DNA from 2 places in the Solibacillus sp. FSL K6-1554 genome. Region 1 is predicted to be linked to the other one. Evidence: a T-box and tRNA genes for the amino acid it is inferred to sense, from the RefSeq annotation. Region 1 holds a T-box; the other holds one or more tRNA genes.
The links. A T-box is a leader RNA that pairs with one kind of tRNA and senses whether it is charged. The one in region 1 lies ahead of cysS (cysteine--tRNA ligase), so its partner is inferred to be a tRNA-Cys.

Region 1 (7,208 bases):
TTATCCGAAGCGTATGGCAACCGGGGTTGATCAAAACCGTGTTCAGCTTTTAATGGCGGTATTGGAAAAACGTATGGGCATGATGCTTCAGGCACAGGATGCGTATATTAAAGTTGCGGGTGGTGTGAAACTGGATGAGCCTGCGATTGATTTAGCTGTCTTAACAAGTATAGTTTCAAGCTTTAAAGATCAGACAGTACGTCCGACAGATTGCTTTATCGGTGAAGTGGGTTTAACGGGTGAAGTACGTCGTGTTTCCAGAATTGAGCAACGTGTACAGGAGGCGGCAAAGTTAGGGTTTAAACGCGCCTTTATTCCAGCTTCTAATATTGGGGGATGGGAATTCCCACCGGACATACAAGTCGTCGGTGTCGAAACAATCAGTGATGCACTGCGGGAATCTTTCCAAAATTTATAGGGAACGGGTTTCCAGTAACTCGTACAAAAAAGAGGCATGGAAAGTCAAAACTTTTCATGCCTTTTTTAAATTATGCTTTACTGTTTTTTCCTTCTTTAAAAATGCGTCTCTTGTGAAAATACCAAAAGGCTTTCCGATCGGTAAGAAATTGAAGCCGAAATGCTTGTTCAATACATTAGCACCTGCACCGTAAAGTGATAAAAGAGCAATGATTAATTCAGAGTTGGCTGCTAATAAATGCATACCGTGCTCCATAATTCCAAATGAACTTAATGCCAGACCAATAAATAAGAAGTCGATCATTACAAAGATCGCGAATAGAACTTTATTTGTTTCAGCTGCACCAATCGTCATAAATAGGGTAAAGATTAAATAACCTAAATACACAACACCGAGCTGAGATGTATACAGATGCCTGTAATGTTGCACCAAATACACCGGCTTGAACGAACCAGCTCATACCTACACCCATCCAGAATAAACCGTATGCGCCGAACGCAGTCGTACCGAATGTATTATTATGTTTTGAGTCTAAGACAGATGCGTAAAATTGCGCAATACCACCTAAAAATATTGCCCAAGGAATAACCAAACCTAAGCCCTCTGTCCAGCCTAACTTTTGAGTAGAAGCAACAAATGTTACAATCGCCAAACCGAATAGACCGATTGCAGACGGATCAACAGTAGTAATTTTTACTTCTTTTGCAGTATTCAAAACGTATTCTCCTCTTCTAGGTTTAAATATTATATTAATATAATATATTCATTAGTTTGTTTAAACTACAGGGAACGGGAATTTAGAATGAGGTACTTCATTATTGAATTTATATCGCGCAAATCTAACTAAAAAAAATAGGGAATAATCTAAAAAAATGGGTAAAATCCTAATATTGGAATGCAATTGGCGTTTGTTGTTTATTTACCCTTGCTTTTGGTACCTGGGCTTCGCATGAATGAAACTTTAGATGTATAATTATTAATTGGAGGTGAAACAAATGTTGAAGAAAATAATTCAAGTAGCATTTTTATTTATCGGTGGAGCATTAGGCCTCATTTTCTTACCGCCATTATATGCATTCATGAACTTATCATCCAATCCTTGGCTTAATAATCCATATTTCAGTGTTGCGATAGGTGCTGCTTTGTTATTCGTTTTATCGTTTGCATTATCTGATTACTTTGTGAAATTAATTACTTGGTTAGAGGAAGTATTATTCAAATTGCCTGCAGCGGATTTATTATTTGGTACGCTCGGTTTAATCGTAGGATTATGTGTAGCAACATTGGTCGGTGTCGCGATCAATCAAATGAACATTCCGGTTATTACCGCTGTTGTTCCTGCTATTTTATCCATTGTTCTTGGTTATCTTGGTTTCCGGTTAGGCTTTAGTAAACGGGATGAGCTGTTGCAGATTTTTTCCGGGAAATCGACGAAAAAGCGTCAGAGTGACGGTTCTGTCAAGGAAGTTCAGGATCAGGAGCAGTATAAATTACTTGATACAAGTGTCATTATTGATGGCCGTATTGCTGATATTTCAGCAACAGGGTTTGTTGAAGGGGTTTTAGTTGTACCTCAGTTTGTATTGACGGAACTACAGCATATCGCGGATTCATCTGATACATTGAAGCGTACGCGTGGTCGCAGGGGTCTAGATATTTTAAAACGGCTTCAGGACGAACGTGCGTCGAAGGTACTTATTACGGAAGTTGATTTTGAAGATGTGTCTGAAGTGGATTTAAAGTTGGTTCGATTAGCCAAAAACATGAGTGCCCAAATACTGACGAATGATTTCAACTTAAATAAGGTCTGTGAACTGCACCGTGTACAAGTATTGAATATTAATGATTTGGCAAATGCGGTGAAACCGGTCGTAATTCCGGGTGAAGATATGCAAGTCGTAGTCATTAAAGACGGGAAAGAACACAATCAAGGTGTGGCCTATTTAGATGACGGTACAATGATTGTAGTAGAAGGCGGCCGAAGCTATATTGGCCAGGCAATTACAGTGACGGTAACGAGCGTACTTCAAACATCGGCAGGGCGTATGATTTTCGCCAAGCCAAAAGAGGATTAGGATGTGAAGCATTTTGCGTTATGAAGTCGTTTTGCCGGCAGCAGGAAGCGGAAAGCGCATGGGTGCCGGGCAAAATAAATTATTTTTAAACTTAGCGGATAAACCGATTTTAGTTCATACACTTCTTGTTTTTGAACATGATGAAAACTGTACAGGAATTTGGCTTGCCGTAAAAGATGAGGAACGGCCATTTATCCAGGCGCTCATTGATAAACATAATATTACAAAAGTAAAAGGCCTGCCGACAGGTGGTGAAGAACGCCAACATTCAGTGCATTCGTGCATAAAAGAAATGAGTGCAGTGGATGTTGTCCTTGTTCATGATGCTGCAAGACCTTTTATTACTATTCCGAAAATTACCGAACTTGCAAAAGTCGCTTATGAAAAAGGAGCGGCTATTGCAGGAGTTCGTGCGAAAGATACGATGAAGGTCGTCCATAACGGTCTTATTAAAGAAACCGTTGACCGGGAGTCTTTATGGATGGTTCAAACACCACAAGCGTTCCGTTATGATTTACTGGCAGAAGCTGAGGATGTAGCTGAAAAGGTGGGTTTTTTAGGAACGGATGAAGCGATGCTCGTGGAGCGTTTAGGACATGATATTCATATTGTGGAATGCAGTTATGAAAATGTAAAAATGACAACGCAGGAAGATCTGATTTTTGGGGAAGCTATTTTAAAACAACGAAAATAGAAGATACCTTGAAAAGAAAATAGGTTTGCGAGGCTTTTTTCGGACAAGTTGATTATACTAATGATAATGAGATTACCAGAAAGAAGGTGAAGGCTAGCTTACTTTGTAGGCTAGCAACGATATGTTTCGAATTGGACAAGGGTTTGACGTTCACGAATTTGCAGAAGGACGTCCATTAATTTTAGGTGGTATTACAATTCCACATGAGCGCGGTTTAGTAGGTCATTCAGATGCCGATGTACTTTTACATACAGTAACAGACGCGGCATTAGGTGCAATTGGTGAGGGGGATATCGGCCGTCACTTCCCTGATACAGATCCGGAGTGGAAAGATGCAGATTCAGCGAAGTTACTTGAACACATCTGGAAGATGGTTGAAGAGCGCGGATATAAATTAGGCAATGTGGATTGTACGATTATGGCACAGCGTCCGAAAATGGCCCCATATATTTCACAGATGCAAAACCGTATCGCACAACTACTGAATGCGGAACCTTCGCAAGTTAATGTAAAAGCGACAACAACAGAGAAGTTAGGTTTTGTTGGCCGTGAAGAAGGAATTGCAGCAATGGCAACGATTCTTTTAGTAAAAGCATAAAGTGCGATAAAATTGAGGGCGTGTGTCAAAAATCGGCACACGCTACTTTAATTTAATAACTTACAGTGGTAGAATGGTTAAAGTTTAAAAGACATCTATTGTGCCGATATTGGACAATATAATGTCCGTTCATATCCATATAAAAGTAAACTTTTTATATGCGGAAAAGGTAGAGCGTTTTGACGCTAAAATTAGGAGGCAATATTATGACGAAAACAGTTCGCGTTCGTTATGCACCATCGCCAACAGGATTCTTACATATCGGTGGCGCACGTACAGCTTTATTCAATTATTTATATGCAAAACATCACAACGGTACTTTTGTAGTACGTATTGAAGATACAGATATTGAGCGTAATGTAGAGGGCGGGGAAGCTTCTCAACTTGATAACTTACGCTGGTTAGGCATTACTCCAGATGAGTCCGTTGATATCGGTGGCCCATATGCACCTTACCGTCAAATGGAACGTCTTGATATTTATAAAGAGCATGCAGAAAAAATGCTGGAAAACGGACAAGCGTATAAATGTTTCTGTACTTCAGAAGAGCTTGAAGCATCACGCGAAAAACAAAAAGCACAAGGTGTTGCAGCACCTGCATATGATGGGAAATGCCGTCATTTAACAGCAGAGGAAGTTGCAGAAAAAGAGGCTGCTGGTATCCCGCACACAATTCGTATGCGTGTTCCGGAAAATGTTACGTATAAGTTCACTGATTTAGTTCGCGGCGAAGTATCGTTCGAATCAAAAGATATCGGCGACTGGGTACTTGTAAAAGCAAACGGTATTCCAACGTATAATTATGCCGTAGTTCTGGATGACCACTTCATGGAAATTACACATGTATTCCGTGGGGAAGAGCATTTATCAAACACACCAAAACAAATGATGATTTTTGACGCATTCGGATGGGAATATCCGCAATATGGTCATATGACATTAATCGTAAATGAAGAGCGCAAGAAATTATCGAAACGTGATGAATCAATCATCCAGTTCGTTACACAATACAAGGACCTTGGTTACTTACCGGAAGCGATGTTTAACTTCTTTGCATTGCTTGGCTGGTCACCGGAAGGAGAAGAGGAAATCTTCTCACATGACGAATTTGTAAAGCTGTTTGATGAAAAACGCTTATCAAAATCACCATCTATGTTCGATAAAACAAAACTAACATGGATGAACAACCAATATATTAAAAAAATGTCTCATGAAGAGGTAGTTGCTTTAGCATTGCCACACTTGCAAAAAGCAGGCTTACTTCCAGAAGAGCTGTCAGAAGAGCAACATGCATGGGCTTCTGATTTAATCGCGCTTTACCATGAGCAAATGAGCTTCGGTGCAGAAATCGTAGAATTATCGAGCCAATTTTTCACAGAAGAAATTGCATATGATGAAGAAGCAAATGAAGTGTTAGCGGGTGAAACTGTGCCGGCTGTTATGGCTTCATTTAAAACTCAATTAGAAGCTTTAGAAACTTTTGATGCCGCTTCAATTAAAGCGGCGATTAAAGCTGTGCAAAAAGAAACGGGTGTAAAAGGTAAAAATCTGTTTATGCCAATCCGTGTTGTGACGACTGGTCAAACACATGGTCCGGAATTACCGAATGCCATTGCTTTAATCGGCAAGGAAAAAACAATTGCACGTGTTGAAAAATTTGCAAAGTAATCCATTTTGTATCTAGGGAGCTTACTTAACAGTTCTCTAGAATGGATAAAATGATTGATTTCTCTGAAAATAGATGTAAAATGAATATAATTCTATAAGTGATAGCACGTTGAGAAGGAGAAGTACGCTGCGCACCCCTTATTAGAGAGGATCACCACCGGCTGAAAGTGATCCAGGTTAAGGCAAAGCTGAAATGCACCTTTGAGTATTTAACTGAATTTGCAGTAGGTTAAATCGATTTGTCCACGTTACAGGACTTTAAGCGGAAAAAGTATGGCTACTTTTTCAACCAGAGTGGAACCGCGCATCTAGCGTCTCTGTCACCTTCTTTAGGTGATGGAGACGCTTTTTTCATTGGAATGACAAATTAATCCAATAAACATCGAAAAGAGCACTATGAAAAAGGAGAGGCAATATGACGATTCAAATCTTCAATTCGTTGACAAGACAAAAAGAACCATTTATTCCGTTGGAGGAAGGCAAAGTAAAAATGTATGTATGCGGACCGACTGTATACAATTACATTCATATTGGGAATTCCCGTCCGGTAATTGTCTATGATACAGTACGCCGCTATTTACAGTATGCAGGCTATGAGGTGAAATTCGTTTCGAACTTTACCGATGTGGATGACAAAATTATTAAAGCAGCAAATGAATTAGGTGAAGAAACTTCTGTCTTAACAGATCGCTTTATCGCTGCTTACTTTGAAGATATTACGGCGCTTGGATGCCAAAAGGCGGATGCCCATCCACGTGTAACAGAGCATATGGATGATATTATCGAGTTTATAAAAGTGCTGATCGACAAAGGCTACGCATATGAATCCCAAGGCGATGTTTATTATCGTACACGTAAATTCAATGGCTACGGTAAGTTAAGTCACCAATCTATCGATGATTTAAAAGTAGGAGCACGTATTGAAGCCGGCGAGAAAAAGGAAGACCCGTTGGATTTCGCATTATGGAAAGCGGCGAAAGCAGGCGAAATTAAGTGGGCATCACCATGGGGAGAAGGACGTCCAGGATGGCATATTGAGTGTTCTGTAATGGCACGCGAGCATTTAGGTGATACAATCGATATTCACGCAGGCGGACAGGATTTAACATTCCCTCACCATGAAAACGAAATTGCCCAATCTGAAGCGCATAATGATAAAACATTCGCGCGTTATTGGATGCATAACGGCTATATTAATATTGATAATGAAAAAATGTCAAAATCACTGGGCAACTTTATATTAGTGAATGATATCCGCCAGCAAATTGACCCGCAAGTGTTGCGTTTCTTTATGCTGTCTGTTCATTACCGTAATCCGATCAACTTCGCTCAGGACTTAGTGGAAGCAGCGAAAAATGGTTTAGACCGTATTCGTACATCTTATACGAATGTGGAGCACCGTCTCACATCTTCTGCAAGTTTAGGGGATAACAGTGAACAATGGCTTGAAAAAATTGGTCAGATTAAAGTTGATTTCGAAAACGCGATGAATGATGACTTTAATACAGCAAATGCGGTTTCGGCGCTATTTGAACTTTCTCATATTGCCAATGTGTATTTAAACGAAGCAAATACGGATAAAGAAGTATTGCAGGCAATTTTAACGATGTTTGATACAATTGGAAATGTACTAGGTATTCATATAAAAGTAGAAGCAGGCTTACTCGATGAAGAAATCGAGGCATTAATTGAGGAACGTAACCAAGCCCGCAAAAACCGTGATTTCGCTCGTTCAGATGAAATCCGTGACCAGCTG
Region 2 (7,208 bases), 490 kb from region 1:
TAATTTTAAAGGCTCTGTACGCAGCTCTATATTTGCTTCTTCAAAGCCTGATTGGTATGCTAATTGTTGCTGACGACGCAGACGGTTTTTCAATTCATGAAACGGAGCAGCGGTCGTAAATCCTATTTTATCAACACCAATAGATGCTGCGTATTTCACTAATTCTTCTTGAAGTTGATGAACTTTCATTTCACATACTCCTTTCAAATGATACAATAATTATAAACTTATTCCGTATTACATATTTTAGTATTTCTCCCATTAAAAACAATGTAAGAAGGTGTTCTCATGAATATTTCAATAAATGAAGCTCTTTTTTCTGTCAATGAGCAATTAAAAATTGGCCTTATCCATTATAGCAAAATTATCGTCGAAGAATCTCCTCAAATGATTAAAGGTCGCACACAACTTTATCAGGAAAATCTATATCTGGAATTACAGGAAACACCTGTGACAGAACGTCCTGGTATTAAAGAGTGGCGCCAGCTTTGGAAGGCTTTTGGCGGGGACCCGAACCGGTACCGTCACTCTGCGGAAAGCTTAATGCGCCGTATCGCCAAACAGCAATATTTAGCACCGTTCCATTCGGCTGTTGATCTAAATAACTTCTTCTCCCTGCAATACGAAATACCTGTTGGCATTTATGATGCAGAAAGTATTGATGGTAATGTGGAAATCAATGTCGGCAATGCATCGACAGGCTATGAAGGAATTAATGGACGCTTTAATTCATTAGATAACATCATCCATGCCAAGGATGCAATCGGTCCATTCGGCAGCCCCTTTGTTGATTCAAAAAGAACGGCAGTGACAGAAGCTACGACAAATGCGCTGCAAATCTTTTATTTACGCCCTTCCCTCAGTGGAAAGGAAGCTGCTGAACTACTAGGCAGTGCAGGAAACATGTTTACACAAATTAGCGGTGGCGAATATGAAGTACATATTCTTTCAAGGGAAAATTCAAAAGTTCATATTTAAGGAGTGAAATCGTTTGACTATTAACTTAGCTGAGGCAGTAAAACTAAAAAGTATCATTACGAAAAGAATCCAGGAACGAACAATACAAGTACATTCATTAACACATGCTATTATTGAAAAAGGCGAACAGCCGAAAACACCTGATTATACACTCGAAATGCTTGAAGCCGAGTTAAAAGAGCTTCGTTATGATTCACGTAAACTTGATGCCCTGATCTACCGGGCTAATATCGACAATACTATTGTGTTTAAAGATGAGGAAATGCCTATTGTAGAGGCGATTGAACTTGCGAGTCAATTACGTGCAGAAGCACAATTTTGCAAAAACCTTGGTTCTGAGGAAAAAGAGGCTTTCTACCATAATTCCGGTGATGCCATACTTTACCGTGTAGCATTGTATGATCCAATGACATACCGAAACCGTGCAAATGAGCTTGAAAAGGAAGCACATCGCCTTTCCAATTTAATTAATGCCAAAAACTATCAAGTTGAAATTGAATTTGATGACAGCAACTATTTCTAAACCTAGGGCGGTGAGACTCCAAACTAGGTAATAACGGGCGATTTTTGCTTCGGCATCCCCAACTAATGGTCAAACCGATGACCCTTTACCGTTTACACTGTTACCTTTCACACATAACCAACTATAGTAAAAGCTAACACAATCGTAATTGAGTATTTTTGCTCGCCCGTTATTAAAAGACACCTGCTCACTTACACGTGAAAAGGTGTCTTTGCTTTTTATTTCATCTAAATCCTACTCTACACCCGGTAAAATGCTTAATGTCTTTTCATCTGCATCTAATAATACGTCCACACCTAATGGAATCGCAATATTAGGCTCGCAATGACCAATTTTGAACCCTGCTACTGCCGGTTTGTTAAACGGCTTCAAATACCCTTCTATTACCTTCAGCACATCTTCATAGCTGTATGTATCATCCGGCATATTAAAGTCTGCTATTACAAAGCCTGCTGCAAGCTCCAGCTTTCTTGAAAGACGAAGCTGATTCAGCATTAAATCAATTTGCTCGATTGTTTCACCTAAATCTTCAAGTAGTAAAATTTTATTGCGCACATCAATTTCAAATTTAGTTCCAAGTGTGCTGACAATACGGTTTAAATTTCCGCCTGTCAATTCGCCGCGTACAGTTCCCGGTATAATTGTCGTAAGAGGTGAAATGCTTTCTGTATACTGAATTTCAATCGGCTGGAATAGCTGCTGGAACATTTTTTTAGAAAGAGGGTCCAGTTCCCCTTTTGGACTAGACAGCATCGGACCATGGAATGTCACTAAATTTGCAAACTCGTTTACTTGTGTATGTAAAGTCGTCACATCGGAAAAGCCCCAAATTATTTTCGGATTGTCCTCGATTAATGGATAGCTTATCTTATCGATGATTCTTGAGATTCCGTAGCCGCCCTTCACTAAAAAGACTGCCTTCACTTCCGGATCAACAATCATTTGGTGAAAGTCTTTAATCCGCTCCTCGTCGGAACCTGCCAAATAGCCTTCGTATGCCTGTACCGTATTACCAAGCTTATACTTTAAACCTAATTCCTCTAAAAACGCTAATTTATCCCCTAATGATTCTATATTAAGCGGACTACTTAAATTAACTAATCCGACTGTATCGCCATGCTGTAACCTTGCTGGTCGAATTTTCATGCTAATGACCTCCTTTTGCTTCTGTCGTTATTGTATCATAGCGTTTTATGTAAAGCGCATTGCAAATTCCATGTGGTTGTCCTTATAATAGATAAAATCAATTTCCAATATAAGGAGATGCTCAATAATGAAATTTCCACCACAGCTACTGCTCATTTTGGCTACTTTATTGTGGGGCGGCAACTTTGTAATTGGACGAGCTGTTTCAGGAGATATTCCTCCGATTACACTTGCCTTTTTACGTTGGATTGTCGCCTTTCTCGTATTTTTCCCAATCGCTTACAACCGGACGAAAAAAGAATGGCCTGCGCTGAAACAGCATTGGGGTGCTGTCATCATTTTAGCAATAACAGGAGTTGCCGCATTCAATACACTCGTCTACATCGGCTTGCATGATACAACATCCATTAATGCATCTTTAATGAATTCATCAACACCGATTATTATATACATACTGAGCTTTATCTTTTTAAAAGAACGGTTAACGAAGTTCCAAATGATCGGCACACTGCTTTCTTTAGCCGGAGTGCTCTTTATTATATCCGGAGGCTCATTACAAATCCTGCTTTCATTTTCATTCAACAAAGGGGACTTGATCGTTTTGATTGCGGTAGTGTGCTGGAGTTTCTATTCATTACTCATTAAAAAGTACGCAGGTAAGCTGCCGGGTTATTCTACGTTTTTAGTGACGATTGCAATCGGAGCTATTATGTTACTGCCGTTCGCAGTATATGAACTACTAACAACATCACAAGCAATCGTATGGAACGCTTCGACAATTGGGGCGATTTTTTATGTAGGGATCATTGCTTCGATAGTTGCCTTTTTAAGCTGGAACAATGGCGTTGTCTCATTAGGAGCAAACAAAGCAGGAATCTATCTAAACTTCATTCCTCTATTTGCCACAATCTTTGCTGTACTGTTTTTAAATGAGCAACTCCTCATCGCTCAAGTAATCGGAGGCATTGCGGTAATTACAGGAGTATTTATTTCATCGATCAAATAAAGGAGTGCACAATGTATGCACTCCTTTACCTTATTTTACATCTGTATAAATAACCGTCACATCTGGATGGTTGTGCAGTGCGCTCGCAGGGAAATCTTCTGTTACGACACCGCTGCGTAAACGTTCAAATGCCTCCTGTTTTGATGCACCTGAAATTAATAATACAATCTTTTTAGAACTTAAAATCGTTTTGATTCCCATTGTAATGGCATGTGTCGGCACATCATCAATTGAATCAAAATAGACTTGATTCGCTTCACGTGTAGACTGTGCAAGCTCTACAATATTTGTACCTAAATCAAAAGGAGTTCCAGGTTCATTAAAACCGATATGTCCATTTACACCAATTCCTAAAAGCTGTATATCAATATTTCCTGCCGCATTAATCAATGCATCATATTCAGCGGCAGCTTTTTCTAAATTCGACTTATTACCAGCTGGTAAATAAATATTTTCCCGTTTCATATCGATATGATTAAACAGGTTATAGTCCATATAATAATGGTAGCTCGCTTCATTTGCCGGATTAATACCGATATATTCATCCAAGTTGAAAGACTTTGCCTGTTTAAAAGATATTTCGCCTGCCTTATACGCAGCTACAAGCTTTTTATAAAAGCCTTCCGGGGTACCTCCTGTAGCCATTCCAAATACCGTTGAACTATCCTTTTTTAATTGATCTATAAAAATCGTTGCGGCAATTTTACTCAACTCATCATAGTTTGCCGCTTCAATCCACTTCAAATTTGTTGCTACATTCATTTGTTTAATTCCCTACTTCCTCGCTATTTTCCATAATTTATATCACTTAAATAAAATACGTTTTTTTAAAATTCATTCCTAACATCACTATGTTAATTTTATAGTAAATAATTTTAATACGCCAGAAAAAACGTGCAGGATTTTCTGGAAAACATACTAATTTCCTTTGTATATAATATGATATTCTCCCATACTAATCTCCCAATATTCCGTACGCAGACTTTATTTTTCTCATTATCATATAAAAGAATCGATGAATCTATTCTTTCCTAATTTCACTTATAAATACCACTGTTGAAGTCGGATTCTATAATCTATTCTATGCTCTTTAAAAAGATTATGGGACTTTATATATCGATTATAAAAATAAAAAAAGACTTCACAGTATGAACTGTGAAGTCTTTTTTTCAGATACCGAGTGTGGGACTTGAACCCACACGCCTCGCGGCAACGGATTTTGAGTCCGTCGTGTCTGCCATTCCACCAACTCGGCAAAATAAGGTAAAAAAAAATCGGTTTCTCCGATTAAATAAAATATGGAGGCGGCAACCGGATTTGAACCGGTGATAAAGGTGTTGCAGACCTGTGCCTTACCACTTGGCTATGCCGCCATATTTGGAGCGGAAGACGAGGTTCGAACTCGCGACCCCCACCTTGGCAAGGTGGTGTTCTACCACTGAACTACTTCCGCAAAATAAAAAAATGGCTGGGGTACCTGGATTCGAACCAGGGCATGACGGAATCAAAATCCGTTGCCTTACCGCTTGGCTATACCCCAAATATTTAAATTATGATATAGAATGGGGCGACTGATGGGAATCGAACCCACGAATGCCTGAACCACAATCAGGTGCGTTAACCACTTCGCCACAACCGCCACTATATTATAATTTTAACACTTAAACCTAAATAAAAATGGGGCGACTGATGGGAATCGAACCCACGAATGCCTGAACCACAATCAGGTGCGTTAACCACTTCGCCACAACCGCCACTATATTATTTTAAGTATTTTTAAGTTATTTGGCAGGGGCAGTAGGAATCGAACCCACACTGACGGTTTTGGAGACCGTAGTTCTACCTTTAAACTATGCCCCTATCAAAAGGATGGTGGAGGGGGACGGATTCGAACCGCCGAACCCTAAGGAGCGGATTTACAGTCCGCCGCGTTTAGCCACTTCGCTACCCCTCCAGGTAATGGTGCCGGCGAAAGGAGTCGAACCCTCGACCTACTGATTACAAGTCAGTTGCTCTACCAACTGAGCTACACCGGCAAAAATATGGTGGGTTTGGACGGAATCGAACCGCCGACACTTAGAGCTTCAATCTAATGCTCTACCAACTGAGCTACAAACCCACAAATTAATTTTTTAAAAAAATGGCGGTCCCGACCGGGATCGAACCGGCGATCTCCTGCGTGACAGGCAGGCATGTTAACCGCTACACCACGGGACCATTTGGTTGCGGGGGCAGGACTTGAACCTGCGACCTTCGGGTTATGAGCCCGACGAGCTACCACTGCTCCACCCCGCGATAATACTATTTGTTTAATGGTGGAGGATGACGGGCTCGAACCGCCGACCCCCTGCTTGTAAGGCAGGTGCTCTCCCAGCTGAGCTAATCCTCCAATGCTGGATACTACTTATGTATCTTTTGGTGACCCGTACGGGATTCGAACCCGTGTTACCGCCGTGAAAGGGCGGTGTCTTAACCACTTGACCAACGGGCCTCTTTATAAATTAAGCCTGGCGGAGAGTAAGGGATTTGAACCCTTGATGCAGGGTTACCCGCATACACGATTTCCAATCGTGCTCCTTCGGCCACTCGGACAACTCTCCAAGATTTAATGGCTCCGAAGGCAGGACTCGAACCTGCGACCTGCCGGTTAACAGCCGGATGCTCTACCAACTGAGCTACTTCGGAATAATTCTATAACAGCCTAGCGACGTCCTACTCTCACAGGGGGAAGCCCCCAACTACCATCGGCGCTAAAGAGCTTAACTTCCGTGTTCGGTATGGGAACGGGTGTGACCTCTTTGCCATCATCACTAGACTATTTAATCGAAAGACATTATTTATTATATCATACTTTTCTTATTTGTCAAGTATTTTTATAATAATTTTTCATTCTTTCAAAACTGGATAAACGTTTCATTGAATTGAGCAATAAAATGTGGTTAAGTCCTCGACCGATTAGTATTCGTCAGCTGCATGCGTCACCGCACTTCCACCTCGAACCTATCTACCTGATCGTCTTTCAGGGGTCTTACTTACTTGCGTAATGGGAAATCTCATCTTGAGGGGGGCTTCATGCTTAGATGCTTTCAGCACTTATCCCGTCCATACATAGCTACCCAGCGATGCCTTTGGCAAGACAACTGGTACACCAGCGGTATGTCCATCCCGGTCCTCTCGTACTAAGGACAGCTCCTCTCAAATTTCCTACGCCCACGACGGATAGGGACCGAACTGTCTCACGACGTTCTGAACCCAGCTCGCGTACCGCTTTAATGGGCGAACAGCCCAACCCTTGGGACCGACTACAGCCCCAGGATGCGATGAGCCGACATCGAGGTGCCAAACCTCCCCGTCGATGTGGACTCTTGGGGGAGATAAGCCTGTTATCCCCGGGGTAGCTTTTATCCGTTGAGCGATGGCCCTTCCATGCGGAACCACCGGATCACTAAGCCCGTCTTTCGACCCTGCTCGACTTGTAGGTCTCGCAGTCAAGCTCCCTTATGCCTTTACACTCTACGAATGATTTCCAACCATTCTGAGGGAACCTTTGGGCGC

Region 2: it encodes a tRNA-Cys, which carries the amino acid that the T-box ahead of cysS (cysteine--tRNA ligase) is inferred to sense. The anticodon was not compared.

The regions. Positions count from the first base shown of each region.
Region 1 covers NZ_JBBOSS010000001.1:3,957,064-3,964,271, reverse strand. The annotation lists gene radA (DNA repair protein RadA) at 1-418, shown strand, start outside; partial or broken gene MHB58_RS19790 (acetate uptake transporter) at 473-1,133, opposite strand; gene MHB58_RS19785 (PIN/TRAM domain-containing protein) at 1,414-2,493, shown strand; gene ispD (2-C-methyl-D-erythritol 4-phosphate cytidylyltransferase) at 2,507-3,187, shown strand; gene ispF (2-C-methyl-D-erythritol 2,4-cyclodiphosphate synthase) at 3,309-3,785, shown strand; gene gltX (glutamate--tRNA ligase) at 3,992-5,452, shown strand; T-box leader at 5,553-5,774, shown strand; gene cysS (cysteine--tRNA ligase) at 5,868-7,208, shown strand, end outside.
Region 2 covers NZ_JBBOSS010000001.1:3,466,313-3,473,520, forward strand. The annotation lists gene queG (tRNA epoxyqueuosine(34) reductase QueG) at 1-189, opposite strand, end outside; gene MHB58_RS17260 (B3/B4 domain-containing protein) at 289-978, shown strand; gene MHB58_RS17265 (DIP1984 family protein) at 992-1,501, shown strand; gene MHB58_RS17270 (S66 peptidase family protein) at 1,736-2,647, opposite strand; gene MHB58_RS17275 (DMT family transporter) at 2,775-3,653, shown strand; gene nagB (glucosamine-6-phosphate deaminase) at 3,684-4,415, opposite strand; tRNA gene MHB58_RS17285 (tRNA-Leu) at 4,828-4,908, opposite strand; tRNA gene MHB58_RS17290 (tRNA-Cys) at 4,953-5,026, opposite strand; tRNA gene MHB58_RS17295 (tRNA-Gly) at 5,032-5,106, opposite strand; tRNA gene MHB58_RS17300 (tRNA-Gln) at 5,119-5,193, opposite strand; tRNA gene MHB58_RS17305 (tRNA-His) at 5,217-5,292, opposite strand; tRNA gene MHB58_RS17310 (tRNA-His) at 5,332-5,407, opposite strand; tRNA gene MHB58_RS17315 (tRNA-Trp) at 5,440-5,513, opposite strand; tRNA gene MHB58_RS17320 (tRNA-Tyr) at 5,524-5,607, opposite strand; tRNA gene MHB58_RS17325 (tRNA-Thr) at 5,614-5,689, opposite strand; tRNA gene MHB58_RS17330 (tRNA-Phe) at 5,697-5,772, opposite strand; tRNA gene MHB58_RS17335 (tRNA-Asp) at 5,795-5,870, opposite strand; tRNA gene MHB58_RS17340 (tRNA-Met) at 5,874-5,948, opposite strand; tRNA gene MHB58_RS17345 (tRNA-Val) at 5,967-6,042, opposite strand; tRNA gene MHB58_RS17350 (tRNA-Glu) at 6,070-6,144, opposite strand; tRNA gene MHB58_RS17355 (tRNA-Ser) at 6,162-6,253, opposite strand; tRNA gene MHB58_RS17360 (tRNA-Asn) at 6,263-6,338, opposite strand; rRNA gene rrf (5S ribosomal RNA) at 6,353-6,468, opposite strand; rRNA gene MHB58_RS17370 (23S ribosomal RNA) at 6,589-7,208, opposite strand, start outside.